4 regions of the Lysinibacillus sp. JK80 genome follow, and region 4 is predicted to be linked to each of the others. Evidence: riboswitches for the same ligand, from Rfam matches in the RefSeq annotation. Region 4 holds a riboswitch; each other region holds the start of a gene.
What was found. A riboswitch is a leader RNA that binds a small molecule or an ion and turns the genes downstream of it on or off. The one in region 4 is predicted to bind S-adenosylmethionine.
Positions count from the first base shown of each region.

Region 1 (8,137 bases), 1.0 Mb from region 4:
GGACAAGGCAAAGTATGATGAATACTCAAAGGTAGCGCCTACTTACCGCTTGAAAGAAGATATTCTACAAGATCCACGTGAAATTGCAAAAACAATAGCTGATGTTTTAAATATTTCCGATAAAGCAAAAGAAATGGTTGATCGATATGAGCAACGTGTTTCCGATTTAAAAGCAAAACTAGATGAATCAATTGGAGACGAAACAGTTGCTGTTGTACGACTAAATGTAGCAGATAATACATTAGCGTTATTTGGCATTAAAAATCGCTACTCTGGCTATATTTACACAGAGACAGGCTTAACACCACACCCATTAGCCCGTGATATGACAGAGTTTCACGAGGTTTTATCAGAAGAGGCTATCACGGAATTAGATGCGGATCATATCATCCTTTTCCCTTCAAACGGAACATGGGAGTCTAAAGAAAACCAAGAAGCCATTAAATGGTTAGATAGTACACTATGGAAAACACTCCCTGCTGTAAAAAATGGGCATGTTTATATTGCTGATCGCACATATTGGCAATCTGGCGCAATCACAGCCAACTTGCTAAAGTATGATGATCTAGAGAAATGGTTCGTCAAATAATTTTCCAAAGAAAGCTCTTAACGAGGGCTTTCTTTGGCTTAGTGTTAAAAAACAAAATAATCAATAGCACTTTTGTGAAGGAGAAAATGGACAGGTGTTGTCACTCATCACTTCTTCACATTGAAATAAGTGCCTATCCTCTCTTTAATAGACTTTTTTGTTCCCTACTGCTAGTTCGAAAGAAGAAAAGACATGTTAGCAGCATGGTTGATTGGAGTGGAGCCAGCGTCACTCCTAGGAGATTTAGCGTCATAGGTGAGACCCTGGAGCGAACGCAAGTGAGTGAAGCGGCTCATCAGACGCCCCCTGGAAAGGACGCTGGCGGAGCGGAAATCAACCCCTTGCCTTGCTAAATGGACTTTTTCTACTAGTCATATGATCTTTTTCAACAACATGAAGAAAGCTCTTAATGAGGGCTTTCTTTGTGTTGTTCTGCCAATTCAAAAAAGGGGTGAATTATCAATGGGTAACTTAACACATGTTTATACGTTACAAAATATCTCTTATTCAATTCAATCATCAAAAAAGTTATTGATTAGTAGTGATTTCTATACACTTTTCATCGTAATGAATGGTAGCGGAAAGCTAGAAATAGATCATGACATCATTCATTTTAGTGAAGAAAAGTGCATATTGATTCCGCCAAATAACACGGTTAGTATCCATATTCAAAGTGAGCACCTTTGTTTTTATCAATTACAATTCAACATTGTCAATCTCAGCAATAGTCAGAATTCATATAGTCATTTTACAAGTATCAGCGAACGACATCTTCTCCCCTTTTCACAATGTCATAGACTGCTAGAAGTCATCTATCAGAACCGGTTAGCGGAGGATGAACACACGATTTTTGAACAGCATGTACACTTTCAAGAGCTGATGTTATTACTCTTACATCAAACCATACCCAAGCAGATGCAAAAAAATGATCGACAATCTGTTGAGCAGTCCATTAACCATTTACATAAACATTTTGAAAAAGAGTGGACGGTTGAGCAGCTAGCACAGCTAGCTGACGTACCAAGATGGAATTATACGCGCATTTTTAAAGATATTACGGGACAAATTCCTCTTCACTATTTAAATAAACTTCGTATTGAAAAAGCTAAGCAATTATTAATGACAACAAATGATCGAGTATTTGAAATTAGCCTGTCTGTCGGATTTAATAATGAGTATTATTTCAATCGTCGTTTTAAAGAACATGTTGGCATCTCTCCAGGACAATATCGAAGAAATCAAAGCAGCCATATACGTGTATTTGCACCATTCTTAGAAGATTTCTTTGTTGCGCTTGGGATTACGCCAATTGCTCAATTTAGTCATTCAAAATGGGGAAAACAAGACTATTTAGGTCTACAGAAAGTGCCAGATATCGATGTACAAAATAGAGAAATGGATCGACTCTTTAACTATAAGCCAACTTTAATTATGTTAGATTCTGGTGTAGAGCGTTGGGAATCCTTTCAGCACTTAGATGAAGTAGCCCCCGTCTGCCATCTTTCACACCCTGGAGAGAATTGGCAATCTACTTTATTTAAAATTGCAGATCTAACAGGAAAAACCTCCTTGATGCAAGACGTAATCCTACAATATGAAGATAAAGTACAACAAGCAAAAGGAATTCTTAGCAAATCTGTTTATGGGCAAAGTGTAGCATTTCTCCGTATTTCAGCCATTGGCATTACTCTATACGCGGGTCCTGAATGTGGCTATACGGGCCCAATTTTATATCGTGACTTAGGTTTAATGCCACATTCACTAGTATGGAGTATTCCGCACAATCAACGTAAAGCACAACTGACATTTGCTCAATTGTTGCAATTAGATGCTGATCATTTATTTATTACCTTTGATAAACAACATTCCATTTATGAAAATGAGGAACGTGCTATTTTAAAAACTCCTACTTGGAAAAACCTAGCTGCCGTTAAAAGCAACTGTGTCTATGAAGTAGACTTTTTAACATGGATGAATTATGGCATTTTATCACATAGTAAAAAAATTGATGATGTCTTGAATGTACTTGGCTAAAAGGAAGCTTACTTTAGCTTCCTTTTTAAATGATTAGGACAAACATTGCACTGCTAATAACACCGAAAGCCGTTTGGCTACATAAGATAGAATATCAGTTATAGGATAGGAGGAATAACCTTGTATTACAATCCTTATCCGTATTTTGTGCATCCCTATCATTATCCAACATCGCCTATCGCTAATCATTTTGCCATTAGACCCTTTTCGCAACATCTAGCAATGCCGACCAATAATCCTTTTCCACCTGTCGATACACACAAATTAAAAGCTTCAGCATCACGGATAAAGGCGATGATGCAGCAAGCCCAATTACTTACGGATAAAATAGATAGCTCCCAACAATTCGCACATGATTTAATGAATGCTGCTCAACTTTCAAATAAAACAGAGGTTGAAAAATTAATCACATCAACAGGCATTACGATGAAATTTGAAACAAACTATACACCAGACAGTTTTAGAATACGCCTTATTGATAATGATTGTTGTGGAGTCACCTTAAATTTGAATTGGTGAAAATTCCTAGTGAACTTGTAAACTATAAAAAACTATGCTAAAGTGTTTGTATTGTTATTTCTGAAAATTCTTATATTACTTTTCTTATCAAGAGAGACGGAGGGATTGGCCCGATGAAGTCTCAGCAACCAGCTAACAGTATGGTGCTAATTCCAATTGGCAAAATGATCAGCCTTGAAGATGAGAAGAAGAACTACCGTTGTTGCAGCAGGAGTCCTCTTCTATTAGGGGACTCCTTTTTATTTACAACTATTTTTACAGAAAGCAGGGAAATCGATGTCTAATGAACTTTTACAAGCATTGCAATTATTAAAATCCAAACAGTGGGTTGACTTAACACATACATTCGGCCCTAATTCACCACATTTTTTTATGTTTGAGGACGCTAAATTTGAAACGTTATTTTCTCATAAGGACGGTTTCTTCGCTCAACAATTCACGTTCCCTGGTCAATATGGCACACATATCGACCCACCCATTCATTTTGTGCGAGATACTCGCTACTTAGAAGAATTAGAACTAAAAGAGCTTGTTCTTCCCCTTGTTGTTATTGATAAATCACAAGAGGCTGCGAGCAACCATGATTTTTCATTAAGTGTTGAAGATATTCTTGATTTTGAGGACAAGCATGGAGAAATTGAAGCAGGAACATTTGTAGCATTACGCACAGATTGGAGTAAGCGCTGGCCAGATAAAGAGGCTTTCAGTAATAAGGATGCAGATGGACATAACCATATCCCTGGCTGGGGTTTAGAAGCTTTACAGTTTTTACTAAAAGAACGCAAGGTAAGCGCAATTGGTCATGAAACTTTCGATACGGACTCTGCTGCTGATTTTCGTAAAAATGGCAAGCTAGATGGCGAATATTTTGTGCTTGACCAAGACACCTATCAAATTGAGCTAATGACGAATTTAGACAAGCTACCTGCGAAAGGCGCTATCATCTTCAATATCGTACCTAAGCCAGAAAAAGCATCTGGCTTCCCTGTGCGCTCATTTGCTATTTTGCCATAACATAAAAGTCGGTATAGCGTATACCGACTTTTATGTTTGTCCATTTCTTTTTTTGAATAAAAAGTAAGCAATGAGCATCCCTACAATAAATAAAAGGATAAGATAGATACTATAATGAGTCAGATAGTATCCAACAAATCGCCATTTCTCTTCAAGCATCTTTCCTAATGATATAAATGTGAACGTCCAGATAAATGCCCCTGTATAGGCAAAAAGCGCAAACTTCCTATAAGGATAATTATTAATAGCCGCAATATACGCTGTCAAATGACGTACCCCGGGGATAAAATAGCCAATTAATAATAGGGTAGGTCCTATTTTTGTAAACATCTTTTTCGTAAAGTCAATTTTTTGCTCTGTAATATGAATTTTAGGGCCATATTTCTGCAATAACGGTAAGCCAAAACGATAACCAATATAGTAGCTTAAGGTAATGCCTCCAACCGCACCAATCATTGCACTGACTAAAGCAGGAATATGTTCAAGACTTTCTCGGTAAACACTATAGCCTACATAAGTTAGAAACACCTCATCAGGAAGTGGCACCCCTACAATACCTCCAATTAGAATCACGATAATTCCAAAGTATCCGTAATGTTCAATTAGAGACTGCACGTGATGTGCCATAAATCATCCCACCTAAAATTTATTAAAATCTACCTGCTATATATAGTGTAACCTCAGCGCTCTAAATGACTTGAAGCTGACGTAAAGCAAAATTGATACCGCCATCCGTAGATGTCTTTGTAACAAAATTCGCAACACTTTTTAGAGCTTTACTACCATTTCCCATGGCAATTCCTACTCCTACATATTCCAACATGTCAACATCATTATCCCCATCCCCAAAGGCAATCGCATTCTTAGGGTCAATATTGAAATGATGAAGCACCGCTTTAATAGCTATAGACTTCGAAACATTCTGCTGTAATACATTCACAATATAAGGATGCCAACGCTGTAAAAATATATTCGAAAATTGGCTAGTATATCTTTTTTCAGCCAGCTCATCCACATATAGACACATGAGAAAAACCTCTTCATCTACAATTTTTTCATTTATAAGTGGAAAATCCCCTAAAGATAAAGTTTCTTGCATCGCTCTTAAAGCTACTGGACTTTGTATGCTATTCATGGATAACTCCTCTGTAAAAAATGTTAGGCTATGCTGCTGTTCCTGTGCAAAAGCCTGTACATTGTGGACAATTTCTTTGGCAATCGGAGTTTTATGTATGACAAGATCCTTATGTTTCACATAGGCCCCATTTGCAGTAATAAAGGTTTCAATCCCCAGTGCTTTTAACTCATAGCACATAGATAAGGGTCTTCCAGTAGCCGCTACAAGATGGATTCCTTTTTCTTGCAATAGCTGAATAGCTTGTTTTGTACTTTCTTCCACACAGCCATCCTCGTAATTAATCAATGTGCCGTCTACATCAAAAAACACGATATTATACTTCATTTTGAGCACCTCCTTTATAGTCATTTAGAACTAATTTATAATTTTTCTCCCATGAAATATGTGAAAGTATTTTGACAAACTTTAAGCAAACTATATAACTTCCTTTTGCACCACCGATAAAAACAATTACAAGCGTATTTATAATAATATTTAACTAAAATTTCCTTGAATATTTTTATTTAATAATTCTAAAGGAGTATACCAAAGAACACAAAATTGTTAAAATAAAAGATAATATCTTAAATACATTGAACGATAAAATCTTACGTATAAATAGAACAAAAGAAATAAAATTTTAGTGCACGCAAAGGAGTTGATTCTTATGGCATTTAACATTTACTACTATGAAAGTAGTGTGGATTGTAAATTTTGCAAAAAGCAGTTTACAACTTATAAAGTTCGCCCTAATCGATATAAAATTATCGAAGAACAGACGGATTTCATGCCTGTTTACGATGGCCTAAACCCTTTGCTATATGAAGTTGCCGTATGTCCACATTGTGGTTATGCCTACCATAAATCTATGACACGGACATATGGACCTTTCATGCTACTCATTGATGAACTATACATTAAAGAGCTCCAGAAACCTATGGATATCTGTCAGGAACGTACAATTGATGATGCCATTATCAGTTTTAAGCTCGCCTATTTAGTATCCCGTGCATCAATGGAAGAATCTCTTTTAATGGCGAATTTCGCTTTAAAAATTGCTTGGCTCTATCGATTAAAAAAGGACGAAGAATCCGAAAAGCGTTATCTTTTTGCAGCTAGAGACTTTTATAGTAAATCCTTTGCCTCTAATCAAGAAGGTGGAGAGAGAATTCAGTTTTTACATGCTGAATTAAGCCTTCGACTTGGTGATATTCCTGAAGCAAAAAAAGGATTTTCACGCTTAATCGCTGATCGAAATGTTTCGCCAAAATATCGCAAGCTTGCACGCAATCGTTGGGAAAATTATAAATATGACGAACAACCCATAACAATTAATGAAATCATTAATTAATGGGACGAGGAGATGATTAATTATGTTGCTATTTCAAAAGAAAATTGATGTGAGAGAAGAGGATATATTTTCAGAGCTACATCATTTTTTATTAAGAAAAAATAATCGCTACCTAACAAACGAAGAAATTGTCGCTCTAACAGGCGTATCACCTGAGCTGCTTTACAAATGGGTAAAAGCAGGAAAATTAAAGAACTCCATTTTTCCTAATTTAGGGGCTCCATGCGAACGATGTGGACAGATTACGCAAGCTAAAATTTGCGTGAGCTGCTCTTCCTCCATTGTTGGGACATTAAAACAAGAAGAAAAGGATCGTGCATGGTTTAACCAAATTCAACGTAACCATGTAAGAGCAAGTACGTATCACTATAAATAGCATTCCAACATCTCCATCAATTGGAGGTGTTTTTCTTTTTTACATACTAAATTTAAACTAATTTTAAACAAATTCTTCCTAAACTTTAAACTTGCCTTTCTATAATTAGTATCAATATAAAGTGAAGGGTTGATAATTAATGAGGAAAGCTAGGAAGCATAAGGTTTTATTAAGTTTTGCACTGGCAAGTTTAATGACAGTAAGTGGAGTAGTAAATGTCTCTGCTGCTGTCCCTGTAAATGAGCAGATTATTAAAAACGATTCTGCTGTCAAACAAGCTAGGACTTCTAATGAAACATTACTTGATTGGAAAAAATGGGTGAATGACCATGCATACAGCCTGTCATCCATCCAGCCTGAAACGTTTGACGGACAAAAAATTCCCGCTAACAAATTTGACGATTTAGAGATGCTAAAACCTTTATTACATGATAAACGTATTGTCTTTTTAGGGGAAAGCTCTCATGGAGTGGCGCAATTCAATCTAGCGAAAACACGTTTAATACAATTTTTACATCAAGATATGGGCTATAATGTCCTTGCCTTTGAAAGTGGTATGGGTAATGTGATGAATGCTCAAGGACAAATTGATAAACAAGCAGCTCTACAAACAATGAAGGATGCCATTTTCGGCGTTTGGTGGACAAAAGAAACTTTGCCTCTGTTTGACTATGCAAAATCGACTCAAGCAACAGAGCAACCTCTTGTACTTACTGGCTTCGATATTCAACAGCAAGGAGCATTTACGAACGGAGATTGGCTGCAAAACCCTAAGTTGGCTCAGCAATTCAATGAAGCTGAGAAGCAACTTGCTGAATGGAGCTCGGGAAAAGATTTGAAGGGCTATCAAAAAGTAAAGGCTACTATAATTGATGTATATAAACAAGTAAAATCACAAATACAATTCAAAGAAAAAGAGCTACAGGCAGCTTATCCAAAAGAGCCTCATATTGTAAAACTAATGGATCGCACTCTAGCAGATCGTATTCGACTAGCAGACGAATATATAGAGTTAACAATTCAGTCCAATATCGACATTGAACAAAATAATATAGAATCATTTTTGCAAACTATGGAATGGCGAGATCAAGCGATGATGGAGAACTTACTTTGGTTAGCTGAAGAGGTGTACCCAAC
Region 1 is NZ_CP058997.1:4,322,018-4,330,154, forward strand. Features, by position in the region: gene HXV90_RS21700 (ABC transporter substrate-binding protein) at 1-589, shown strand, start outside; gene HXV90_RS21705 (helix-turn-helix domain-containing protein) at 1,052-2,623, shown strand; gene HXV90_RS21710 (YuzC family spore coat inner layer protein) at 2,744-3,142, shown strand; SAM riboswitch class I at 3,224-3,329, shown strand; gene HXV90_RS21715 (cyclase family protein) at 3,419-4,156, shown strand; gene HXV90_RS21720 (DedA family protein) at 4,187-4,783, opposite strand; gene HXV90_RS21725 (Cof-type HAD-IIB family hydrolase) at 4,845-5,618, opposite strand; gene HXV90_RS21730 (DUF2225 domain-containing protein) at 5,941-6,624, shown strand; gene HXV90_RS21735 (hypothetical protein) at 6,647-7,000, shown strand; gene HXV90_RS21740 (erythromycin esterase family protein) at 7,140-8,137, shown strand, end outside.
Region 1: linked by a shared signal. The riboswitch ahead of HXV90_RS21715 (cyclase family protein) and the one ahead of metA (homoserine O-acetyltransferase MetA) in region 4 are both predicted to bind S-adenosylmethionine.

Region 2 (8,137 bases), 1.8 Mb from region 4:
TGTATGATGCGAAGCAGGCGGCATTAGCGCTTTACGAAGCGGGCTATCAACCACCTGTACCAACGAAAGTACCAGTGGTCGGTGCATCAGGCTATGGTACATTACTCATCGGTGCGCAAGGGATGTTTGAGTCAGGCTTTATTAGCGAACATGATTTAAAAATTGCTAAAAAATTAGCTTATGTTATTGCAGGTGGAAAGGTTCCGTACGGCACATTAGTCGATGAGCAATATTTATTGAACTTAGAGCGTGAGGCATTCCTTAGCCTTGTTGCTGATCCGCTATCACAGCAGAGAATGCAACACATGCTGTTAAAAGGTAAACCACTTCGTAACTAAATTGACGAAATAAACCAATCTTGCACATGAAACAAAGGGGGATTAATACGATGCGTGAAGCCGTTATTGTAGCAGGAGCACGAACTCCAATTGGAAAAGCAAAAAAAGGTTCTTTAGCAACAGTAAGACCAGACGATTTTGGTGCTGTCGTAGTCAAAGAAACACTGAAAAGAGCAGGCTATGAAGGGCCGATTGATGATTTAATTTTAGGCTGTGCGATGCCAGAAGCAGAGCAAGGAATGAATGTAGCACGTAGTATTGGGGCACTTGCTGGATTACCAGATACAACCCCTGCTCTGACGATTAATAGATTTTGCTCATCAGGTTTACAGGCGATTGCCTATGCAGCAGAGCGAATTATGTTAGGACACTCAAAGGCCATTCTTGCTGGTGGTGTAGAATCCATGAGTATGGTGCCGATGGTAGGGAATACACCACGTTTAAATCCGACTTTAGCGGAAACGGCTCCACAATATTATATGGGCATGGGACATACAGCTGAGGAAGTAGCTCGTCAATATAATGTTAGTCGTGAAGATCAAGATGCTTTTGCTGTTCGCTCGCACACGCTTGCTGAAAAGGCAATTAAAGAAGGTAAATTCAATGATGAAATTGTACCAATCGAAGTGGAACAGCATTACGTAGACGATAACAATAAACCACAAGTAAAAAAATTCACATTCAGTATGGATGAAGGTGTACGTCCAGGTACATCAGTTGAAGGTTTAGCAAAATTGCGTCCAGCTTTCCATGTAAAAGGCAGTGTAACGGCGGGGAATGCCTCTCAAACTTCCGATGGTGCAGCAGCTGTACTAGTAATGGATCGTGAAGAAGCTGACAAGCAAGGACTGACACCAATGGCAAAATTCCTAGGCTTTGCAGTAGGCGGTGTACCCCCTGAAGTAATGGGTATCGGGCCTATCGTGGCAGTGCCAAAAGCGTTGGAAATTGCAGGCTTATCCATCGATGATATTGATTTATGGGAAATTAATGAAGCGTTTGCTTCACAGTCATTACAGGTGGTACGTCATTTAGGCATCGACCAAGAGAAAGTCAATGTCAATGGTGGAGCGATTGCATTAGGTCATCCATTAGGCGCAACGGGAGCTATTTTAACTTTAAAGCTAATTCATGAATTGAAGCGTCAAGGGAAGAAATATGGCGTCGTGACAATGTGTATTGGTGGCGGCATGGGTGCTGCTGGCGTATTTGAAATTCTATAAATTTTGCTAGATCAGCTTGAGGTGTACTGTTTACGGTTGCCTCCGAACATTGTATACATCAAGCTTTTCTATATATGATCATTAGGGGAATCAACTAACAAAAAGATATATTGGGAGGAATTAATCATGACTGAAAAAACAACTGATTTCATTAAAGGCGGCGGATTTCTTATTGAAGATGTGGAATTAGATCGTGTATTTACACCGGAAGATTTCACTGACGAGCATAAAATGATTGCTAAAACAACAGAGGAATACGTAGCAAATGAAGTTTTACCAGTAGTTGAAAATTTAGAGCACCATGAATTTGAGCATTCAGTGCGTCTCCTAAAAAGTGCAGGCGAATTAGGCTTACTTGGAGCAGACGTGCCTGAAGAATACGATGGGCTAGGATTAGACAAAGTTTCTTCAGCTTTAATCGCTGAAAAAATGTCTGTTGCAGGTGGTTTCTCTATCACACATGGTGCTCACGTTGGAATTGGGTCATTACCAATTGTTTTATTCGGTAATGAAGATCAAAAGAAAAAATACTTACCTAAGCTTGCTTCAGGTGAATTAATCGCTGCCTATGCATTAACAGAGCCAGGTTCAGGTTCAGATGCTCTAGGTGCAAAAACGACTGCCAAATTAAATGAAGCTGGCACACATTATATTTTAAATGGGGAAAAACAGTGGATTACGAATGCAGGCTTTGCTGATGTATTTGTTGTCTACGCAAAAATTGATGGCGATAAATTCTCTGCCTTTATCGTAGAACGTGCCTACAATGGTGTTTCAGTTGGCCCTGAAGAAAAGAAAATGGGGATTAAATCATCATCAACTCGTACATTAGTATTGGAAGATGCGGAAGTACCTGTAGAAAATCTATTAGGCGAAATTGGTCGTGGTCATATCATTGCGTTCAATATTTTAAACATTGGTCGTTATAAACTAGGCGTGGGCACAATTGGCGGATCGAAGCGTGCATTGGAGTTAGCTATTCAGTATACAAACCAACGTCAGCAATTTAAAACAAAGCTTTCTGATTTCAATCTGACAAAAGAGAAATTATCTACAATGGCTTCTCAACTGTATGCATCAGAATCATTAAACTATCGTACGGTTGGTCTATTTGAGGACCGCTTAAGTCAGTTAAGCCCTGAAGAGCAAAAGCAAGGAAAAGTGATTGCAGGTGCGATTGCTGAATATGCTATTGAATGCTCTATTGCCAAAGTATTCGGTTCAGAAACATTAGACTATATTGCAGATGAAGCAGTACAACTTCATGGCGGTTATGGCTTTATGGCTGAGTATGAGGTAGAGCGTATTTACCGTGATTCTCGTATTAATCGAATTTTTGAAGGTACAAACGAAATTAACCGCATGATTGTACCTGGTACATTTATGAAAAAGGCTCTAAAAGGTGAGCTGCCATTATTACAAGTTGCTCAAAATTTACAGCAAGAGCTGCTTATGCTAATGCCAGAGGAAATCGGTACAGAGCCGTTAGCACAAGAAAAATATTTAGTGAAAAATGCCAAGAAGATTGCTGTATTAGCTGCAGGATTAGCAGCACAACGCTTTGGTGCAAAACTTGATCAAGAGCAAGAAGTATTGGTAAACATTGCGAATATAGCTAACCAATTATTTGCAATGGAATCAGCTGTCTTACGTACAGAAAAAGCAATTGCTCGTGACGGTGCTGAAAAAGCACATCAAAAATTGCTATACACACAAATTTTCTGCCAAGAAGCATTCGCAGAAATCGAAAAAGAAGCAAAAGACACAATTCTTGCTTCAGCGGATGGCGATGCAGCCCGTATGACATTATCTGCACTGCGTAAGCTAACGCGTAATAATCCATATAATTTAATTGCGAAGAAGCGTGAGGCTTCCGTTAAATTAATTGATGCAGAAAAATATATTGTTTAATAGTGCAAATTTAACCTAGCTATCTGCAAAAGATAGCTAGGTTTTTTTATGAGATGGATAATTGTAAAAGGAGCGGATAAATTTGCACAACTGGTGGATAAACTTACAAAAAAGAGTGAAGTTCACCATTGAAAACAACTATGATGGTATACTACAGAAAAAGACAGAAGAGGAGCATTGTAATGACGATTCAATTTTTCCATTATCCGAAATGTACAACATGTAAAAAGGCACAGAAGTGGTTAAATGAGCATGAGGTTTCCTATGAAGAGGTACATATCGCAGAGCAACCTCCCACTAAAGAAGAATTAACAGCTATTTGGCAAGCTAGTGGACAGCCTTTGAAGAAATTTTTTAATACCTCAGGCATGAAATATCGTGAGCTTGGTTTAAAGGACAAGTTAGCAGAAATGACGGAGGATGAGCAGCTTGAGCTACTTGCTTCAGATGGCATGTTAATTAAACGTCCCATCGTGACAGATGGAAAAAAAGTTACTTTAGGTTTTAAAGAAGTAGATTTTGAGCAAGCTTGGAAATAACCGTATTAAACCTTGTATTTATAGGAGAAGTATGGCACACTGAAAGTGAATATATTACATATTTATGGAGGGGTTTTTTGCATGAGCACACCTAAAGACTTACGATACTCTGAAGAACATGAATGGGTAAAAGTAGAAGATGGAAAAGTACGTATTGGTATTACTCACTTCGCACAATCTGAATTAGGAGATATCGTATTCGTTGAGCTTCCACAAGTTGGCGACGAAATCAAAACAGATGATCCATTCGGTAGCGTAGAATCAGTAAAAACTGTTTCTGAATTATATGCACCAATCTCAGGTACTGTAGTTGAAGTAAATGCAGATTTAGAAGATAGCCCAGAATTCGTTAATGAATCACCATATGAAAAAGCATGGATGATCGTTGTTGAGCCTGCTGACGCATCAGAAGTTGAGAAACTAATGACAGCAGAGCAATACGAAGAAATGATCGCTGAATAAGACAAGCCATAATCGAAAAACGTCGGAAACTACCGGCGTTTTTTGTTATATAATGACTTATAAGTGGGGATCTCTAAATGGAGGTGGCGTAATGTTCGAGGGAAAATGCTTGATAGTAGAAGGGCGCTCAGATAAGCTACAAATTGAGCCTATTTTGAATGAGAATGTTACAATACTATGTACGAATGGTACAATTGGTGTGCATCAATTAGAAGAACTACTGGATCCCTATGAGGGCTGTGAGCTATTTACTTTTTTTGATGCAGATACTTCTGGTGATAAGCTACGTGCATTAATGGACAGACATTATCCAGAGGCTGAGCATCTGCGCACAATGCCAACATACAAGGAAGTAGAAACGACACCAAGAAAAGTGCTAGCAATGATTTTACTGCGTGCACATTTTTCAATCCATAATGAATATATTTTGTAAGGTTGCGTGAGTAAATGGAAGAATGGTCAATAGAGCAGTGGGAAGCGGCTAAACAGTCGGGAGAGAAAACTGCATTTTATTTATATACACCGATGTGTGGAACGTGTGCAGTGGCATCTAAAATGATGTCCATTATTGAGCAATTACTGCCACAGCTACAAATGGGTAAAGCAAATATCAACTTTTTGGAACACATAGCTTATGAGCATCAAATTGAAAGTGTTCCCTGTCTACTCATCAGTGATGGCGGAAAAGTGACAGAAAAGATTTATGCTTTTCAATCCGTACCATTTTTATATGAATTGTTAAAAAAATCAATTGACTGAACTTTACTAGCGTGGTAAAGTATCAAATATATTATTAAAACATTAAATATATCGAACTCTTATGAAGAGTGGCGGAGGGAAGTGCCCTATGAAGCCCGGCAACCATCACAATGTGAAAAGGTGCCAAATCACCCAAAGATTTTTCTTTGAAAGATGAGAGAACGGTTTAACGTATCATACGTGACCCCTTCTACTTGTCTGTGAGTGAAGGGGTTTTCTATATGAGAAAAGGAGTATTCGCTATGATCCAGCTTCAAAATATTACAAAGAAATACAAAACAGCAAATGGCGAATTAACGGCAGTCAAAGACGTCAACCTTACTATTAATAAAGGTGAAATTTTTGGCATTATCGGCTATAGTGGTGCTGGTAAAAGTACCATGATTCGTTTATTAAACGGTTTAGAGAAACCGACAGCAGGAACAGTAACGGTGAACAATCAAGAATTTTCATCGATAAAAGGGCAAAAGCTTAGAGCAGCTAGACAAAAGGTAAGTATGATTTTCCAGCATTTTAATTTACTTTGGTCAAGAACAGTTGCCGAAAATATTGCATTCCCTTTAGAAATCGCAGGCTTCCCAAAGGCTCAACGTGAAGCGCGTGTGAAGGAATTAATTGCCCTTGTAGGCTTAGAAGGGCGCGATAAGGCATATCCATCCCAGCTTTCCGGGGGACAAAAGCAGCGTGTAGGAATTGCACGTGCATTAGCGAATAATCCAGAGGTTTTACTATGTGATGAGGCGACATCCGCACTTGACCCTGAAACAACGGATGCCATTCTTGATTTACTCGTAGATATAAATGAACGCTTAGGCTTAACAATCGTCCTGATTACCCACGAAATGCATGTCATCCGCAAAATTTGTCATCGTGTAGCGGTGATGGAGGCAGGCGAAATTGTGGAACGTGGTGAGGTATTACAAGTCTTCCAAGCCCCACAGGCGGCTATTACTAAGAAGTTTGTATCTCAAATTACCGACACTAAGGAAACACAAGATACGGTAGCACAAATTAAAACAAACTATCCAACTGGACAACTTGTCAAATTGATTTTTGTTGGTGAAAAAACAGAACAGCCTGTCATCTCACATCTTGTGAAACAATTTGATGTAGAAGTAAGTATTGTTCACGGAAATATTTCACAAACAAAAAATGGTGCATATGGTACATTGATTGTGCAAATTGATGGCTCTCAGACAAATGTCACTGAAGCCCTTCGTTATTTAAATACAGTGGAAGTACAGACGGAGGTGATTGAAAATGCTAACTAATCTCTTTCCGAATGTAGACTGGGAAAATATGTGGCAAGCTACGTATGAAACTTTATACATGACAGCTATATCAACGGTTGTGACATTTATTCTTGGGTTAGTCATTGGTATTGTTCTATTTCTAACTAGCCCCAATCAGTTATGGGCAAATAAAATCGTTAACTTTTTAACAGGATCACTCGTTAATATTTTCCGTTCCATTCCATTTATCGTATTAATTATTTTATTAATTCCATTTACGAAGTTTTTACTAGGTACAATTCGCGGTGCCAATGCGGCGTTACCTGCTTTAATTATCGGTGCAGCACCGTTTTATGCTCGTATGGTATTAATTGCGTTACGTGAAATTGATAAAGGTGTGATTGAAGCAGCCCGTTCAATGGGAGCAAAAACTTCTACAATTATTTGGAAAGTATTGGTTCCGGAATCATTACCAGCTTTGATTTCTGGTATCACTGTAACGGCTGTTGCTCTTGTAGGTTATACAGCGATGGCAGGAATTATTGGTGCAGGTGGTCTTGGTAACTTAGCTTTCTTAGACGGCTTCCAGCGAAATCGCCAAGATGTGACATTAATGGCAACTATTTTGATCTTAGTAGTCGTATTTATTATTCAATGGATTGGTGATTTAATTACTGAAAAAATTGATAAACGCTAGCAAGAAAAAGGGGTTATTCCGGTTTTTACCGCTAACATATTTAAAACAAATACAAGGGAGTGTCATAAATGAAAAAGTTATTAGCAGGATTATTTTTATCAATACTTGTACTAGCATTAGTAGCTTGCGGTACAGATAAAAAAGAAGATGAAAAATCAGCATCTGGCGATCAAACAGATAACAAAGAAAACGTAACATTAAAAGTAGGTGCTTCTAATACACCGCACGCAGTTATTTTAGAAAAAGCAAAACCGATCTTAGCTAAAGAAGGCATAGACCTTGAAATTGAAACGTATACAGATTATGTTCTACCAAACCAAGATTTAGAGTCAAAAGATATTGATGCAAACTATTTCCAGCACATTCCTTACTTAGAGCTACAAATTAAAGACAATGGCTATGATTTCGTTAATGCAGGTGGCGTTCATATTGAACCAATCGGTATTTACTCTAAAAAATATAAAACGTTAGAAGACCTGCCTGAAGGCGCAACAATTTTACTTTCTAATTCAGTATCTGACCATGGTCGTATGCTGTCATTGTTAGAGGCTAAAGGCTTAATCAAATTAAAAGAAGGCATTGATAAAACAGCAGCAGAATTAAAGGATATTGAAGAAAATCCTAAAAACTTTAAATTCGATGCAAATACTGCCCCAGAAATGCTTGTACAAATGTACGAAAACGATGAAGGCGATGCAGTACTTATCAATTCTAACTTTGCCATCGATAACGGTTTAAACCCAATTGAAGATGCTATTTCTCTTGAAGATAAAGAATCTCCATATGTTAACATCATCGCTGTACGTGCAGGTGATGAATCAAAACCTGAAAATAAAAAATTATTAGAAGTATTAACATCTAAAGAAATCCAAGACTTCATTTTAGAAGAGTGGAAAGGTGCAGTAGTACCGGTAAAATAAGAATTAAAAATTTTATAAAAGGGTACATAAGTTTAACGACTTATGTACTCTTTTTT
Region 2 is NZ_CP058997.1:3,605,073-3,613,209, reverse strand. Features, by position in the region: gene HXV90_RS18185 (3-hydroxyacyl-CoA dehydrogenase/enoyl-CoA hydratase family protein) at 1-338, shown strand, start outside; gene HXV90_RS18180 (acetyl-CoA C-acetyltransferase) at 389-1,561, shown strand; gene HXV90_RS18175 (acyl-CoA dehydrogenase family protein) at 1,688-3,472, shown strand; gene HXV90_RS18170 (arsenate reductase family protein) at 3,655-4,011, shown strand; gene gcvH (glycine cleavage system protein GcvH) at 4,093-4,473, shown strand; gene HXV90_RS18160 (toprim domain-containing protein) at 4,565-4,906, shown strand; gene HXV90_RS18155 (thioredoxin family protein) at 4,921-5,232, shown strand; SAM riboswitch class I at 5,289-5,392, shown strand; gene HXV90_RS18150 (methionine ABC transporter ATP-binding protein) at 5,475-6,503, shown strand; gene HXV90_RS18145 (methionine ABC transporter permease) at 6,493-7,161, shown strand; gene HXV90_RS18140 (MetQ/NlpA family ABC transporter substrate-binding protein) at 7,230-8,081, shown strand.
Region 2: linked by a shared signal. The riboswitch ahead of HXV90_RS18150 (methionine ABC transporter ATP-binding protein) and the one ahead of metA (homoserine O-acetyltransferase MetA) in region 4 are both predicted to bind S-adenosylmethionine.

Region 3 (8,137 bases), 1.9 Mb from region 4:
TCACAGATGGTGTCTTCTCAATGGATGGTGATATTGCTAAATTACCTGAAATTGTGGAAATAGCTAAAGAGTTTGATTTAATCACGTATGTGGATGATGCACATGGTTCGGGTGTAACAGGTAAAGGAAAAGGAACTGTGAAGCATTTTGGATTAGAAAAAGAAATTGATTTCCAAATTGGTACATTATCAAAAGCCATTGGTGTAGTAGGTGGCTATGTAGCAGGTAAGAAAAATTTAATTGATTGGCTAAAAGTTCGCTCACGCCCATTCCTATTCTCAACAGCATTACCACCAGGTGATGTAGCCGCTATTACAGCAGCCGTGCAAATGCTGATTGATTCAACAGAGCTACACGATAAGCTGTGGGATAATGGAAATTATTTAAAAGCGGGGCTTGAGAAGCTTGGCTTTAATATTGGTGCGTCTGAGACACCAATTACTCCATGCATCATTGGGGATGAAAAGTTAACACAGGAATTTTCAAAACGTTTATTTGAAGAAGGCGTTTATGCAAAATCAATTGTCTTCCCAACAGTTCCAAAAGGTACAGGTCGCGTTCGGAATATGCCAACAGCGGCACATACAAAAGAAATGCTTGATGATGCAATTGCGATTTACGAGAAGGTTGGTCGTGAATTAGGGGTTATTCAATAAGAAAAAGGCTTCCTCATGGATGGGGAAGCCTTTTTTTGCATGATAGAAAGGAAAAAGTGAAGGATAGAATCGAAAAAGTGACCGATAGAAGCTTAAATCTAATTGATAGCGATCTAAAAATAGACAATCTCTTTATTTTGACCCAATTATTTTGCCTGCCTTGAGCTGTTGAATAGCTTGATCAGAAATATTTAATGCCTGTAAAATTTCTTCATTATGTTGTCCTAAAGTGGGTGCTGCACTTGTTAGCTGTCCAGGTGTTTGTGAAAACTTAGCTGGGAAGCCCAATGTTCTCATTGGTCCAGCAGTCGGATGCTCATAGGACAGTACCATGCCACGCTCTAGTATATGAGGGTCATTCAATGTTTGGTCATAAGAATAGATTGGACTAGATGGTACACCATGCTTATCTAATAGTTCGAGCCAGTAGATAGCCTTATGCTTAATTAGCTCGCTTTCAATTTCTGCTTCCAGCTCCCTCACATGTTGGGCACGTGAATAGTTGGTAGCAAAGAGAGGATTGTCTAACCAATCAGGTCGATTGACAACCTTTGCCGCAAAAATCTCCCATAGCTTTTGATTGCCAGCACCTACTAGAATATAGTCATCCTGTGTTTTGAAACCTTGATAGGGCGCAGACACACGATGGGCGGTTCCTGTTCGCTCAGGTAACTCACCCTTTCCGAAGTAAGCAGCGGCCTCCCAAACAGTCCACGCAAGACCTGACTCCACTAAGGACACATCAATATATTGACCTTCACCACTACGAAGCTTATAAATATAGGCCATTAAAATCGATTGTAAGGCTGTTTGTGCAGCAGCAATATCATTCACCGCAAAGCCAACTTTTACAGGTCGTCCATCTGCTTCACCTGTCATATGCATTAAGCCACTCAGACCCTGAGCCATAATATCATAGCCACCCTTTTGACTATAAGGACCTGTTTGACCATAACCAGAAATAGAGCAGTAAATTAGGCCAGGATTGATGGCTTTTAATGTGTCATAATCAATACCAAGCTTTTTCGTGACACCTGGTCGATAATTTTCCACAAGTACATCAACAGATTGAATCAATTCTTTAAATAAAGTCAGTCCTTCAGTCGTTTTTAAATTGATGCAGACACCTTTTTTATTACGATTAACCATCATATACATATGACTTTCTTCATTAACGAATGGACCCATTGTACGGGTATCGTCTCCATTTGGGTATTTTTCAATTTTGATAACTTCTGCACCCATATCTGCTAATACCATGGTGCAATAGGGACCTGCTAAGACTTGTGATAAATCGATAACCTTTAATCCTTGTAATGCTTGTTTCATTTACCCTCAGTCCCATCCTGTTTGACTAATGTGATGTTGCGTAATCCTTTGACAGAGGTAGCACCGGCTAATGCGATAGAAACCTTTAATTCATCATAAAGATTGGTCATCACCTTTTCGACACCTTGTTGTCCCTCAAGGGCTAGTCCATAGACGAAAGGACGTCCAATTGCAACTGCATTCGCTCCTAAAGCAAGTGCTTTTAAGGCATCCATGCCACGATATATACCACTATCTAATATAATAGGAATTTGTCCATTCACAACTTTCACAATAGCAGGAAGGGCATCAAGTGAACCAATCACACCATCTAATTGACGGCCACCATGGTTTGATACAATAATGCCATCAATACCATTGTCGATAGCATGTTTTGCATCTTCAGGATGTAAAATTCCCTTCAATAATATAGGAAGGTTGGTGCGTTTTTTTAGCTCTCGAACATGCTCCCAATTAAGTGTTGGGTGGAAGACATTTTGCAAGACACCTTGTACGTAGGATTCGAATGAATCATCAGGTAAAGTGGCTGTAAAAACAGGATCATTCATATAATTTCCTCTTGCATAGCCTAGCTTCAATGGTGAAAATTGATTGCGTACATCTTCTTCACGCCAGCCTAGCATTACGGTGTCGACAGTTAAAACGATCGCTTCAAATCCAGCTTCCTCCGCACGTGCAGCCATGCTAAAAGCAATTTCTTCATTAGTAGACCAATATAATTGAAACCATTTTGTTGCAGAAGGCGCAGCTTGAGCAACTTCTTCAAGAGCAAAAGTGGACACAGTGCTTTGTATATAAGGGATATTTAAAAACTGGGCGGCACGTGCAACGGCAAGCTCACCTTCATCGTGAACCATTCCGTTCATGCCCACAGGAGCAAAAAGCAAAGGAGTTGGATATGTTTTACCAAACAAATGAACCGATGTATCAACGTGTGACACATCATTTAAAAATCGGGGAACAATGGAATACTTCTCAAAAGCTGCACGATTATTGCGCAGTGTTTGTTCACCGCCAGCACCTGAACGGATGTAGCCAAAAGGGCCAGCATCGATTTTTTCCGCTACGGCCTTTTCTAAATCTGCAAAGCAAATGGGGAAGGGGGCTTGTGCAGTTATATTTTTTAAGAGTAGATCGCCATCAGTTATGTTTGTCATCGTTACTACCTCACTTATTTATTGAAAATAGGCTTTCTTTTATTTAAAAAGGCTTGAATACCTTCGTTATAATCGTCTGAACTAAATGAATCCAAAACTAACTGTGCCAGCTCATCGTTTTCTTCAATTTCACCATCAACAATTGCTTGGATAATTTTTTTGATGCCTGCGTTTGCAATGGATGATTTACTTAATAAATGTTCAGCGAATTGCAATGTCGCCTCATCAATTTCCTCTGGTTCGTGTAGGGCCGTGATTAAACCAATATTTTTTCCTTCTTCAGCTGTAAAAATAGTTGCTGTGTACAAAATTTCCTTTGCCTTAGCGACACCAACAATATTGATGAGACGTTTCGTGCTTTCTAAATTATAGACAATACCTATGTTTGCAGCGGTAATGCCTAGCTTACTCTTAGGCGTTGCTATTCTAAAATCACAAGCATTTGCTAACTCTAAGCCACCACCAATTGCTAAGCCCTGAATCATAGCAATTGTCGGGTGTGGAAATTTATAGAGAGCATCGATCGCCTTTAGAGCCAATTCATTATAGGCTTTAGCATTGTCTGTAGCATAACGAACATCTAAAAACTCGCTAATATCTGCACCGGAAGAAAAGGCTACTTCATTGACACCGCGAACAATTAAAAGTTTGATGGAAGAATCTATACGGAGCAGCTCTAGTTGGTCTACTATGGCTTGAAACATTGCCCTTGATAAAGAATTCCGTTTATCCGGGCGGTTTAATACTAACGTTGCAATATAGCCATTTTTCTCTACATAAATTTCGTTTGTCATCTTCATTCTCCTCTTAATCTTTTTTCAACTTCGCGGCGAAGCGGTTACCAATGGATTGAATGCTCTGCACAAGGATGATTAAGATAAAGACAGTTGCATACATCACATCAACCTCATAGCGCAAATGACCATAACGATAGGCAAGGTCACCTAAACCGCCAGCACCAACCATTCCTGCCATTGCTGTTGCACCAATTAATCCTATTGTGGCAATTGTTAAGCCTAAAATAATAGATGGTCGCGCTTCACGTAATAGGACATGCCAAATGATATGGCGACGTTTAATACCCATGGCTGTGTAGGCTTCTACTACTCCGGAATCCACTTCTAAAAGCGCAGACTCCATCAGTCGTGCAATATAAGGAGCTGTGTAAACAACTAGTGGAACGATTACACCTTTAACACCAATTGTTGTACCTACAATTAACTTGGTAAAAGGTAAGATGAAGAATAGTAAAATGATAAATGGAACAGAGCGAACAATATTGATAAATAGATTAAAAAACTGATAGAAAAATTTATTTTCAAAGGATTGTCCTGGTCGTGTTAAAACGATTAATAGCCCTAATGGAATGCCAATCAGAATGGAGAAAAATAATGAAATTCCGACCATTTGAAATGTTTCGATAATTGCTTTGCCAATAACATCTGACCAATCTGTAAAGAAGCTTTGGATACTACTCATTGAACGCACCTCCTAATTCTTCCACTGCCACGCCATTTTCTGAAAAATACGTTAACGCCTTTTGGACAATCTGCGTTTCGCCATGTAAATGCACCACAATATTGCCGACAATACCGTTTTTTAATTCAATAATATTAGCTGTTAAAATATTTGGTTGCACATCATATACCTTAGTGACTTCTGCTAATAATGGCTTACCAGTACTTTCACCAAGGAATGTTAAACGGATTACACTTCCTGAAACATTTAATTGCTCAATAAGAGAAGGGGATAAATTACGTTGTGAAATTGTATTCAAAAACTTTCGCGTTGTAGGGTGCTTCGGTTTCGCAAAAAGTTCAATCGCTGTGCCAAATTCCACAACTTTCCCTGATTCTAGAACAGAAACCTCATCGCAAATTTTTTGAATTACATTCATTTCATGTGTGATGAGCAGAATCGTAATGCCTAATTCACGATTAATTTTTAACAACAATTCAAGAATGGCTTCCGTTGTCTCAGGATCAAGTGCACTTGTTGCTTCGTCACTAAGTAAAATCTCTGGTTCCTGTGCTAAGGCACGTGCAATAGCCACACGCTGTTTTTGACCACCTGAAAGTTGATTTGGGTAACTATCTAGTTTATCTGTTAAACCGACAATTTCAGCATACTTAGCTACTCGGTTTTTTACTTCCGCCTCTTTATAGCCTAGTAGCTTTAAGGGAACTGCAATATTATTGTAAACTGTTGCTGTTTTTAAGAGATTAAAGTGCTGGAAGATCATCCCGATTTTTTGGCGTGTTTGACGTAATTCGTGAAGAGAAAGGGTCGTAATGTCTACATTGTCTATCACTACTTTTCCTGCTGTAGGACGTTCTAGTAGATTAACGCAACGAATGAGTGTACTTTTACCAGCACCACTATAGCCGATTACACCATGAATTTGTCCCCTTTTTACGTGAAGGTTGATGCCATCCACAGCTTTTATGATGCCTTTTTTCGATTTAAATTCTTTTGAGATATTTTGTAATTGAATCATGCGATTGTTTGCTCCTTTCTCAACCTTCTAAAAAGCAAGAATCTGCTCGTCTTCCCATTGGGGAATTTCAGCAGATTCTTCGGCTTTATAGAAGCTTTCTGAACATATTACCAGCTAGGGATTACAGAACCTTTGAATTCCTCTTCGATGAATTGACGCACTTCGTCAGATTGGTAAGCCTCAACGAACTTTTTAATTGTTGGATCATTTTCATTTTCAGCACGTACAACAATATAGTTCACGTATGGAGAATCAGTAGATTCCAATAAAATAGAGTCATCTTTAGGGTTAATGCCAGCCTCTAGTGCAAAGTTTGTATTAATAGCTGCTACATCTACTTCACTAAGTTGTTTAGGAATTTGAGCTGCCTCTAATTCAATGAATTTTAAATTCTTTATGTTTTCTTCTACATCACGGATCGAGGCTGTTAAGTCTGCACCCTCTTTTAACTTAATATAGCCAGCTTCCTGTAAAACAAAGAGGGCACGTGCTCCATTCGTTGGGTCATTTGGTAGGCCAAACGTTGCACCGTCAGGAATGTCATCAAAGGATTTATATTTTTCAGAGTAGATACCCATTGGATTTAAAATCGTCTTGCCCACTGGTACTAAATCTGTATCATGGTCTTTATTAAATGTATCTAGGAAAGGCTCGTGTTGATAGCTGTTCGCATCAAGATCACCTTCAGCTAAGGATGTATTAGGTAAAACATAGTCAGAAAATGATTTTAGTTCAACTTTTAGCCCATTTTCTTTTGCTACTTTAGCGGCTACTTCTGCAATTTGTTCGTGTGGACCAGAAGTGACGCCTACAACGATTTTCTTTTCATCAATTCCTTCAGCTTGGCTTTTACTATCTTCTTTAGAGCCACAGCCTGCTAAAGCCGCTACTAATGTTAAACTTGCTAAACCTACTAAAAATTTATTTTTCTTTTTCATGAAAATACCTCCAAGATTGTTTTTATCGGTTTTTTGAAAATAAAAAAACTCTCTTACAAATTAAGAGAGGCTCATGAAAAGATGTCCTCTCTTATCTATCAAACGAAGATCGTTTGCAGGATTTAGCACCTTCCTTTAAAAAGGAGGTTGCCGAGCTTCATAGGGCCAGTCCCTCAGCTACTCTTGATAAGAGATTTATAATATTTTTTTGTAATTCCGATAGAACTAATATAATTTATAGGGTATAGTAAGTCAATAAATAATTTTTAAATTTTTTATATAATTATAATATTTCGACGCAAAAGAGGGATAACAATGTCTGTAAGAGTTAATTATGGTATAGGTTCATTTGGTAAGGTTATTAGTGCTCGTTTTCTAACGGGAACAGATATCATTGAAGGGATTGAAGCGCTTTGCGAAGAGAATAGTATAGAGTCAGCAACAATTGTAAGCTGTATTGGCAGCTTTCAAAAAAGTAGCTTTGTTTATTTAGTGCCAGATGCAACAGTTCAAATTCAAGTTCGTTTTAGTGATGTGATTGAAAAAGAGGGACCATTAGAATTTATTCAAGGTTCAGGTGTGGTGTGTAAGCGAGATGGTGGATATGAGACACATTTCCATGGTTCTATGAGCGATCAATGGGGTGTTGTATCAGGTGGGCATTTAATAAAAGGGGGCAACCCTGTTATTACTGCTGATATCGTGTTGGCAGAGGTACAAGGGATTCAACATATTCGAAAATGGGATGATGAAACAGGTCATGTTCAATTTTATCCATTAGAAAATGGTTTAGGGCAACCAAGGAAAATTGAATAATAGTAATAATCCTGTAGCTAGGGATAGCTACAGGATATGGCGTCATTATCTTTTAAACAATTGTAATTGCTCGATTCTATGGATTGCTTCACGTAAGCGCTCCTCACTAACCAGCAATCCTACGCGAACATAGCCTTCACCATATTGACCGAAGCCATTACCTGCTGCTACAGCGATATCAGCTTTTTCGAGCAAAAGATCAGCAAACTGTTCACTTGTATAGCCTAATGGTACAGGGAGCCATGCGAAGAAGGAGCCTTTTGGAGCCGTAACATGCCAGCCAATTCTTCGAGCTTCTTCAATGAGTACATTGCGGCGACGCTCATAAGTAGCTCGTAGTTCACATGCACATTGTTGGGAAGCCGTCAGTGCTACTGCTGCGGCTTGTTGAATGGCAGGGAATTGACTACAAAACAGATGATCCTGGATTAGATTAATAGCAGCAATAATCTCGGCATTCCCTACAGCGAAGCCTATACGCCAGCCAGCCATATTATAGGTTTTCGATAATGTATACATTTCAACTCCTACTTCTTTTGCACCCTTTGCTTGAAGGAAGCTAACTGGTTTATTACCGTCAAATCCTATTGCCCCATAAGCAAAATCATGTGATACGATAATATTGTGCTCCTTCGCAAAGCGAACGGTCTCTTCAAAAAACGCAAGTGATGCTGTACCACCTGTAGGGTTGTTCGGGTAATTTAAGTAAAGAAGCTTTGCTTTTTCTTTCACTTCATCAGGTAA
Region 3 is NZ_CP058997.1:2,567,140-2,575,276, reverse strand. Features, by position in the region: gene HXV90_RS13125 (glycine C-acetyltransferase) at 1-656, shown strand, start outside; gene HXV90_RS13120 (CaiB/BaiF CoA transferase family protein) at 789-1,985, opposite strand; gene HXV90_RS13115 (alpha-hydroxy acid oxidase) at 1,982-3,142, opposite strand; gene HXV90_RS13110 (enoyl-CoA hydratase/isomerase family protein) at 3,157-3,936, opposite strand; gene HXV90_RS13105 (methionine ABC transporter permease) at 3,950-4,621, opposite strand; gene HXV90_RS13100 (methionine ABC transporter ATP-binding protein) at 4,614-5,639, opposite strand; gene HXV90_RS13095 (MetQ/NlpA family ABC transporter substrate-binding protein) at 5,747-6,577, opposite strand; SAM riboswitch class I at 6,666-6,770, opposite strand; gene HXV90_RS13090 (PPC domain-containing DNA-binding protein) at 6,893-7,393, shown strand; gene HXV90_RS13085 (pyridoxal phosphate-dependent aminotransferase) at 7,439-8,137, opposite strand, start outside.
Region 3: linked by a shared signal. The riboswitch ahead of HXV90_RS13095 (MetQ/NlpA family ABC transporter substrate-binding protein) and the one ahead of metA (homoserine O-acetyltransferase MetA) in region 4 are both predicted to bind S-adenosylmethionine.

Region 4 (8,137 bases):
AATCATTCAACAATCACTAGGGCATAGTAATGATATTATCATACGTGAAATTGCGATTGGAGAAACTGATCCCCATAGCCTCGCCATTATTTCCATTGATGGCTTATCGGATAAAACGACTATTTCTGATTCTGTTATCGATAAACTGATGGCAAATATTGAAGAAGAACAAGATATTGAAATAACAACCATTAATCAATATGTTCGGAATTCCTATTTAACGGTAGGCGATGTGACGAATATTGAGCATTTCACAACACTCTACAATGCCATTCTCAATGGTGAAACGGTTATTTTATTAGATGGCTTTGCCGAAGGGATTGTGACAAGTACTAGAAGTGCCAAGGATCGAGCTGTCACAGAGCCATCGACGGAATCCGTAATTCGCGGACCGAGGGAATCCTTTACGGAAACCTTGCGTACGAATACAGCGCTCATTCGTCGCAAAATAAAAAGTCCGAATCTCTGGATAAAATCACGCGTTATCGGAGATGTGACACAAACAGATGTAGCAGTGATGTATATAAATGGCATCGCCAGTGACAAAATCGTCGCAGAGGTATTGGCTCGATTAGATCGTATTAATATTGATGGCATTCTGGAAAGTGGCTATATTGAGGATTTTATTCAAGACTCAAAAAACTCTATGTTTCCTACCGTCTACAACTCTGAACGACCTGATGTCATCGCAGGTGAATTATTAGATGGCAAAGTGGCGATTCTAGTTGATGGCACACCTTTTGTCTTAGTCGTTCCAGCGCTATTTACATCCTTTTTACAATCAGCAGAAGATTATTATCAGCATTGGATGATTAGCTCACTTGTACGTATCTTGCGTTTCTTTGGTATCAGTCTAGCATTAGTAGCACCATCCTTGTATGTGGCGATTACTACCTTTCATCAGGAAATGCTACCGACACCCATGTTAATTAGCATTGCTTCACAAAGGGAAGGCGTACCCTTTCCTGCAGTAGTAGAAGCGCTTATTATGGAGGTTGCCTTTGAGGTCTTAAGGGAAGCTGGACTTCGTATGCCTCGAACAATCGGTCCTGCGGTATCCATCGTAGGTACTTTAGTTATTGGTCAGGCAGCAGTTGATGCAGGCGTCGTTTCCGCTGTAATGGTAATTATTGTAGCCTTAACAGCGATTTGTAGCTTTCTATTCCCTGCCTATGGCTTATCGAATACGATTCGTGTACTACGTTTCCCATTAATGATTTTAGCTGCTATGTTTGGTTTATTCGGTGTAATGTTTGGCATTATGCTAATTATTCTTCATCTATGTAGCATTCGTTCATTTGGTGTACCTTATTTAAGCCCATTCGCACCGTTGGTATTACAGGATCAGAAGGATGCGTTTGTGCTGTTCCCGCGTAGAAAGTTACTTACACGACCTCGTTTGGTCAATCAAAAAAATATTGTTAGAGGACATAAATATATCAATGTAAAAAGCAGGAAATAACAACTGGATAAATGAGGAATGGAATATGGCAAAAATAAACTGGATTTGCTTACTATGTATCCTCACAATACTGTTAAGTGGCTGCTGGAGTAAGCGTGAATTAAATGAATTGGCCATAGTCGTAGCATTTGGCATTGACAAAATAGATGAGGAATATGAAATTACAGTTCAAATTGTTGATCCTAGTGAAGTCTCAGTGCGCCAAGCTTCTACTCAACGCTCTCCTGTCGTTAGCTATCATTCGAGAGGCGAGACCATCTTTGAAGCCATTCGGAAAATGACGACTATTGCAGCTCGAAAACCTTATTTTGCCCACCTTCAAGTGGTTGTATTAGGGGAAGATCTCGCGAAAGAAGGCATTAGTGATGCACTTGATTTAATTGTAAGGGACCATGAATTTCGTAAGGATTTCGACGTCATTATGTCTCACGAAGCAACAGCGAAGGAAGTATTAAATGTACTAACACCCATCGAAAAAGTTCCTGCAAATAAAATCTTGAATTCCCTTGATGTCTCTGAAAAGGCTTGGGGCTCCACGATAGCTGTTAATATTGATGAATTAGTCAATACGTTAACCAATAAGCATAAAGGGGCGTTAATTTCTGCTATTGAAGTTCATGGCGATAAGAAATTAGGTGTAGATCAAACAAATGTGCAACGTGTTAAAACACCTGTGCTATTACGTTATACAGGTTTAGCAGTATTTAAAGGGGATAAATATATAGGGCTACTGACTGAAAGCGAAAGCAAAAGTATTAGTTTTCTTAATGACAAAATTCAAAGTACGATAGAAATCATCGCCTGTCCTAATAAAGGGACCTTGTCTACTGAAATCACCCAATCCACTACAAAGGTGAAAGGGTCATTTAAAAACGGGAAACCGAAAATCGATGTCCATATTAATGTAGAGCAGAATGTTGGAGAGGTCGAATGTGATATCGATCTTACCAAAAATAAATCGATTGATTACGTTAATAAAAAAACAGCCCAGGGTATTGATGACCGCATTGAAAAAACAGTAGAGAAAATTCAACAGCAATATGAAGTCGATGTTTTTGGATTTGGGGATGCCCTACATCGGGCAGATCCAAAGCAGTGGAAAAAAATTAAGGATGACTGGACTTCCATTTTTCCAGATTTAGCAGTGGCTGTTCATGTAAAGGTAACAACCCAAGGTTCAGGTACGATGCAAAATTCATTATTAAACAAGCCAAAGGAGGAGTAATGAGATGGTACTAGCAGTAGCTATCTTGATTATTGCAATCATTGTTGCTCTTGTTTTTATTCCAAAGCTAAAAAAGCAACAGGATAGAAAAGCCATTATTGTATTCTCCTTTTTGCTATTTATTGGAACGGCTTTAAATATGGGGATTGCCCTTAAAATCCATATTCCTAGCCCATTAGATTTGATTACCTTTATCTTCACACCGATTAGGGATTACATTGTGTCATTCACAAAATAGAAAGATGGACTGAGAAACGGAGGGTAGCTTGATGGAAAAAGAGATAATTAGTTCAAGACAGTTTACAATCGTTACCTTTCTCTATTCTATCGGTACAGCGATTTTAATTATCCCTTCGAGTATTACTGGTGCCGCTAAGCAAGATGCTTGGATAGCGGCAAGCATTGGTGTTCTGCTCAGTTTACTGGTTCTAAAATTATTTTTAACACTGGCCAATCAAACACCGTCCCTAAACTTTATCGAGGCCAATGAAAAAATTCTTGGGCGTTTTTTCGGGAAAATCACAGCGATTTGTTTCCTGATTATGACCTTTCTTTCGGCTGGAGAATTACTTTATTTTATCGGTATTTTCATGAAAACGGAAGTTATGCCAGAGACACCGACATTAGCATTTGCCCTACTGTTCAGTATCCTTATTATGTATGCCGCTTATTTAGGGATTGAGACCTTTGCCCGTTCGGCAGAAATCCTCTTCCCATTGTTTATCTTTATTTTTATTTTTTTCGTCATTAGTATTACCCCTCAAATTACATTTGAGAATATTCAGCCTCTACTAGAAGCGACCAAAGCATCTATGTTTTATAGTATTGCACGCTTTATGAGTATCTTTTCCTTTCCATTAATTGTATTATTGATGCTCTATCCTACTGGCGTCAATGTACAGCCGTCTGCACAGAAAGGGCTATATATTGGGGCAATCCTTGGTGGAATCGTCTTAGTTACGTTGATTGTCCTATCGATTCTTGTATTAGGTCCTGAAAACACTGCATCAAGGACATTTCCTAGCTATGCCTTAGCGCAAAGAATATCTATAGGGAATTTTTTACAGCGCATAGAAATCATTATGGCATTTATGTGGATTACGTCTATATATATTCGTACATTTATGTATTTCTATACGACCGTTGTTGGCCTTGCACAAATTTTGAAGATTAAGGATCATCGTCCGCTTATTATACCGATGGGTATAATTGTCATTGGACTTTCTCAAATTGTTCATCCAGATATTGTGCATTCTACTAATTATAATAATGAAATTTGGCCAATCTTTTCCTTTATTTTCACCATTTTATTACCCATACTTTTGTTGATTGTGGTAGTTATTCGCAATCGTAAATCCAAGGCTCAAAAAAACGAAACACCTCAGCAGGAAACAGAAGATGACAATCAAAAAGTCTAATTTCTTCTAAGCTAGAAAAGAAATTAGACTTTTTATTAATTAAATATGATATTCGATTTCATCTACAAAATCCCATTCATATGGTGTTTCTTGGTAAACATAGTAGTTCAACCAGTTAGAGAATAATAGATGCGTATGGGCACGCCATGTATTCATCGGCACTTGTGTCGGATCGTCATTCGGGAAGTAGTTTACAGGAACGGCGATATCTATGCCCTTCGCCACATCGCGACTATATTCATCGGCTAGCGTTGTCGCATCATACTCTAGATGCCCCGTAATCATAATATTTTTATTATCTTTTGATTGTACAATAAATACCCCAGCATCCTCTGAATAGGATAATAATCGTAGATCTGGATGATTGCGAACCTCGTCAATCGAAACAGATGTATAGCGTGAATGAGGTGCAGTAAATAAATCACTAAAGCCACGTACCAAATCTACAGTTAAATCTGTAATCACATGGGAATAGACGCCTGAGCATTTAGCAGAAAGCTCAACCTTCCCAATGCCATAATGATGATACAATGCAGCCTGTGCCCCCCAACATATATGTAGCACGGATGTCACATTCTTTTTTGACCAATCCATAATTTCTGAAATTTCCTGCCAATAGTTGACCTCTTCAAAAGCCATTTTTTCTACTGGCGCACCAGTTATAATCATACCATCATAGCGTCGGTGTCGAATCTGATTGAACGTTGTGTAGAAAAGCTGCAAATGGGATTTACTCACATTTTTAGACTCGTGTGTGGCTGTATTCAAAAAGGTAATATTCACTTGTAATGGTGTATTCCCCAATAAACGTAATAACTGGAGCTCTGTTTTTTCTTTTTCAGGCATTAAATTTAATATTAATATATTTAATGGACGGATTTGCTGTGTTTTCGCACGATCTTCTTCCATGACGAAGATTTTTTCCTCACGTAAATGTTCTCCAGCTGGTAAATTTTTCGGAATATTAATTGGCATCTTGCTTTCCCCTCTCTATAATCACTCTCTTTTAGCAAACCTTGCTTGCGTAGAATGCAACGAAATTAAAAAATCCTCCTCATTCCATACGAGATAGAATGAGAAGGATTTTTTTCACGTCCACTCTTATCTCTCAAAGGAAAAAATCCTTTGCTGGAATTAGCACCTTTCTAACGATTGTTAGAGGTTGCTGAAGCGTCATCGGGCCAAATCCCTCAGCTTCTCTTGATAAGATTATTTAATTATCTTGAATTGTAACATGAACTTGTTAGAATATCAATAATTCATAGAATATTTTGTGATTCACGCGCATGTTTCTTGGTCATTTGATGTACACTAAGCTTGCTATCTGTGGGGTTTCTACATTTAAAATTTATGGTAAACATGCCGTAATTATGTTACCATATACTTTTAGTAAGGGAGAGGAACGTGAATAGTTTGATTAAAATTGAATTTCCAAAACCAGATCTAGTAATCCGTCAACGTGAACAAGATTTAAAACCAGGTGATGTGCCAATCACACCTTACTTCGGTTTTATTGACTTCCATAAAATCACACGTGATAAAGGCGGCATTTTCTTATTCTATAATGACAAGAATGAGCTATTGTTTGTTGGGAAAGCACGTAAAATTCGTCAACGTATTAAAAAACATTTCGAGGATAATGTATCTCCGATGAAAAACCATCGTGATGAAGTGTTCAAAATTGAAGTCTATGAAGTAGAAGATCCAATGGAACGTGAAATTTACGAAACATATGCGATTAATACTTTCCGCTCTAAATATAACGTAGACAAAGTCTTTTATTAGACATCACGTAAAGAAACCGAAATCTCATTTCTAAAGGGATTTCGGTTTCTTTTATCACATAATGGTCATACGATCAATTGGCGTACTCTGACCGTTTATTCGCAAATCAATGGTATCCAGCTCAGGATTCTTGACGGTGATTTTAAAAACATAGGGTTGAGCCTCTTTCCTTTGCTCGCTGCCTTCTTCTAACTGGATAATAAGCCTATTTCCCTCAGCTGTAATACTTGCCAATACATTCCCTTTTGAATAATAAACAAGGTAATATGGAGCATCCTTTTCATGCAATAGTTGTATTCTGTCATTAGAAACGATATTTTTCTGGACATTATCTGGGACAACCGTTAGCTCATGAATCGTTGGTGGATCGGTAGGTGGTGTAGCATTACAGGCTCCTAGCATTAGTAGGCTCATTAAACCTAGCAACACGAATTTTTTCAAGTTCCTCCCCTTCCTTATACGACTATTCTAAGAAAAAAGCTTTACGCTCCTTAGCAATCCAGTCTTCTAACTCCTGATCATCACGTTTTACTAACCGATTGATGAGCACATCATGCCATATATAATCCTCTAACAAATAAATATGAACCGGATCATTGGTGATAAAGGCCGTCTCTTGGGTAGATGGAGAATGACCATAAATCATTTCCTGACCATCTATCGATAAGATAAACCAATGCGGTGTAGACGCTTTTTTTGTATAATGTGTGGCTCTATGCTGGTCAATTGAGGCGAGATGCTCTCCTACATACAACGTAATGCCATGAACAGGAACATGCAGCGCCACCTCTTGCAAATCTTCACGTAAGGCATCATACATATCTTCCCACATCGACAGCATCACTTTTTTCTTCGCCTTCTTTAGAAGTGACTGACAATAGTTGATAATGGATTCCTTGCCCTTCAGCATGACCACTTTAGGCTCAGCTTCCTGTACTTTTTCCTCTAATTTCTCTAATTTCCCGCTTATAGACGTAAAATTCGACTCCCAGCGCTGTTGCATTTGCTGTAAGAACACAGACACAGGCATTGCCGAATAGGTCGTTTGTTCTGCGGTCTCTTCTTTTAACACGATGCCCTTTTCTACAAGGATATTTAAAATATCATACACTCTTGCACGTGGTATGCCAGAATTTTTACTAACCTGATAAGCACTGACATGACTTTGCTGAACAAGTGCCGTATAGGCCTTTGCTTCATATTCTGTAAAACCCATTTCTTTCAGCTGGGTGATTAATTCCTCCATGTAATCCCTCCATTATCTTTATTATAGGCTACCAATGTGAAGATTTGCCAATGAAAAAATGGGGTTTACAGCGCAAATAAATTTAGTTACTATTTCAGTAGTAACTAAATTTAAAGAGGTGTCATATGTTGTTTGAAATCGATGTACATATTCTAATATTATTAATTTCTTTTGGATTTCTGGCGGCTTTTGTTGACTCAGTAGTGGGAGGGGGCGGTTTAATTTCACTACCAGCCTTACTATTTGTTGGGCTCAATCCAGCCGCTGCTGTTGCCACGAACAAACTAGCAGGAGCCATGGGCTCACTCACTTCCTCTATTTCTTTCTATCGTTCTGGCCAGCTGGACATTCGCTCTGTCCTCAAATATTTTCCACTAGCATTTATCGGATCATTATGTGGTGCTTGGACTGTGCATCTGATTAATCCAGCATTACTAAAGCCATTAATGCTTGTTATGCTGGCGGCTGTTGGGGTATATACGATCTTTAAAAAGGATTGGGGTGCCGTCTCTACCGTAAAAAATCTATCTAAAAAACATTTGTTTTTATTTATGCTGCTATTATTTGCTATTGGTTTTTATGATGGATTTCTTGGGCCTGGGACAGGGTCGTTTTTAATCTTTAGCTTCTTACTGGTAGGCTTTGATTTTTTAAAGGCGGCTGGTAATGCGAAGTTTTTAAATTTGGCGAGTAATGTGGCTGGTGTTTGTATGTTTGCTTACTTAGGTCAAATTCATTATGTTTATGGTCTAGTCATGGGCATTGCGCAAATTGGTGGGGCTATGCTTGGCTCACGGATGGCAATCAAGAAAGGAAGTGGCTTTGTCCGCACGCTATTTATTGTCGTTACAATGACATTACTTGCGAAAAATGCCTATGATTTTATGATGCATTAAAATAAACGCCACAGAATTTGAAATCTGTGGCGTTTTGGCGTTAAATCATAAGCTTTTCGTTTTTAAATTTATGACTAGTGGACAAACTGACAATCACAAAAATAA
Region 4 is NZ_CP058997.1:698,059-706,195, reverse strand. Features, by position in the region: gene HXV90_RS03695 (spore germination protein) at 1-1,462, shown strand, start outside; gene HXV90_RS03690 (Ger(x)C family spore germination protein) at 1,488-2,687, shown strand; gene HXV90_RS03685 (hypothetical protein) at 2,692-2,925, shown strand; gene HXV90_RS03680 (GerAB/ArcD/ProY family transporter) at 2,957-4,105, shown strand; gene metA (homoserine O-acetyltransferase MetA) at 4,145-5,080, opposite strand; SAM riboswitch class I at 5,204-5,315, opposite strand; gene HXV90_RS03670 (nucleotide excision repair endonuclease) at 5,519-5,890, shown strand; gene HXV90_RS03665 (hypothetical protein) at 5,945-6,331, opposite strand; gene HXV90_RS03660 (TrmB family transcriptional regulator) at 6,354-7,136, opposite strand; gene HXV90_RS03655 (TSUP family transporter) at 7,262-8,032, shown strand; gene panF (sodium/pantothenate symporter) at 8,073-8,137, opposite strand, start outside.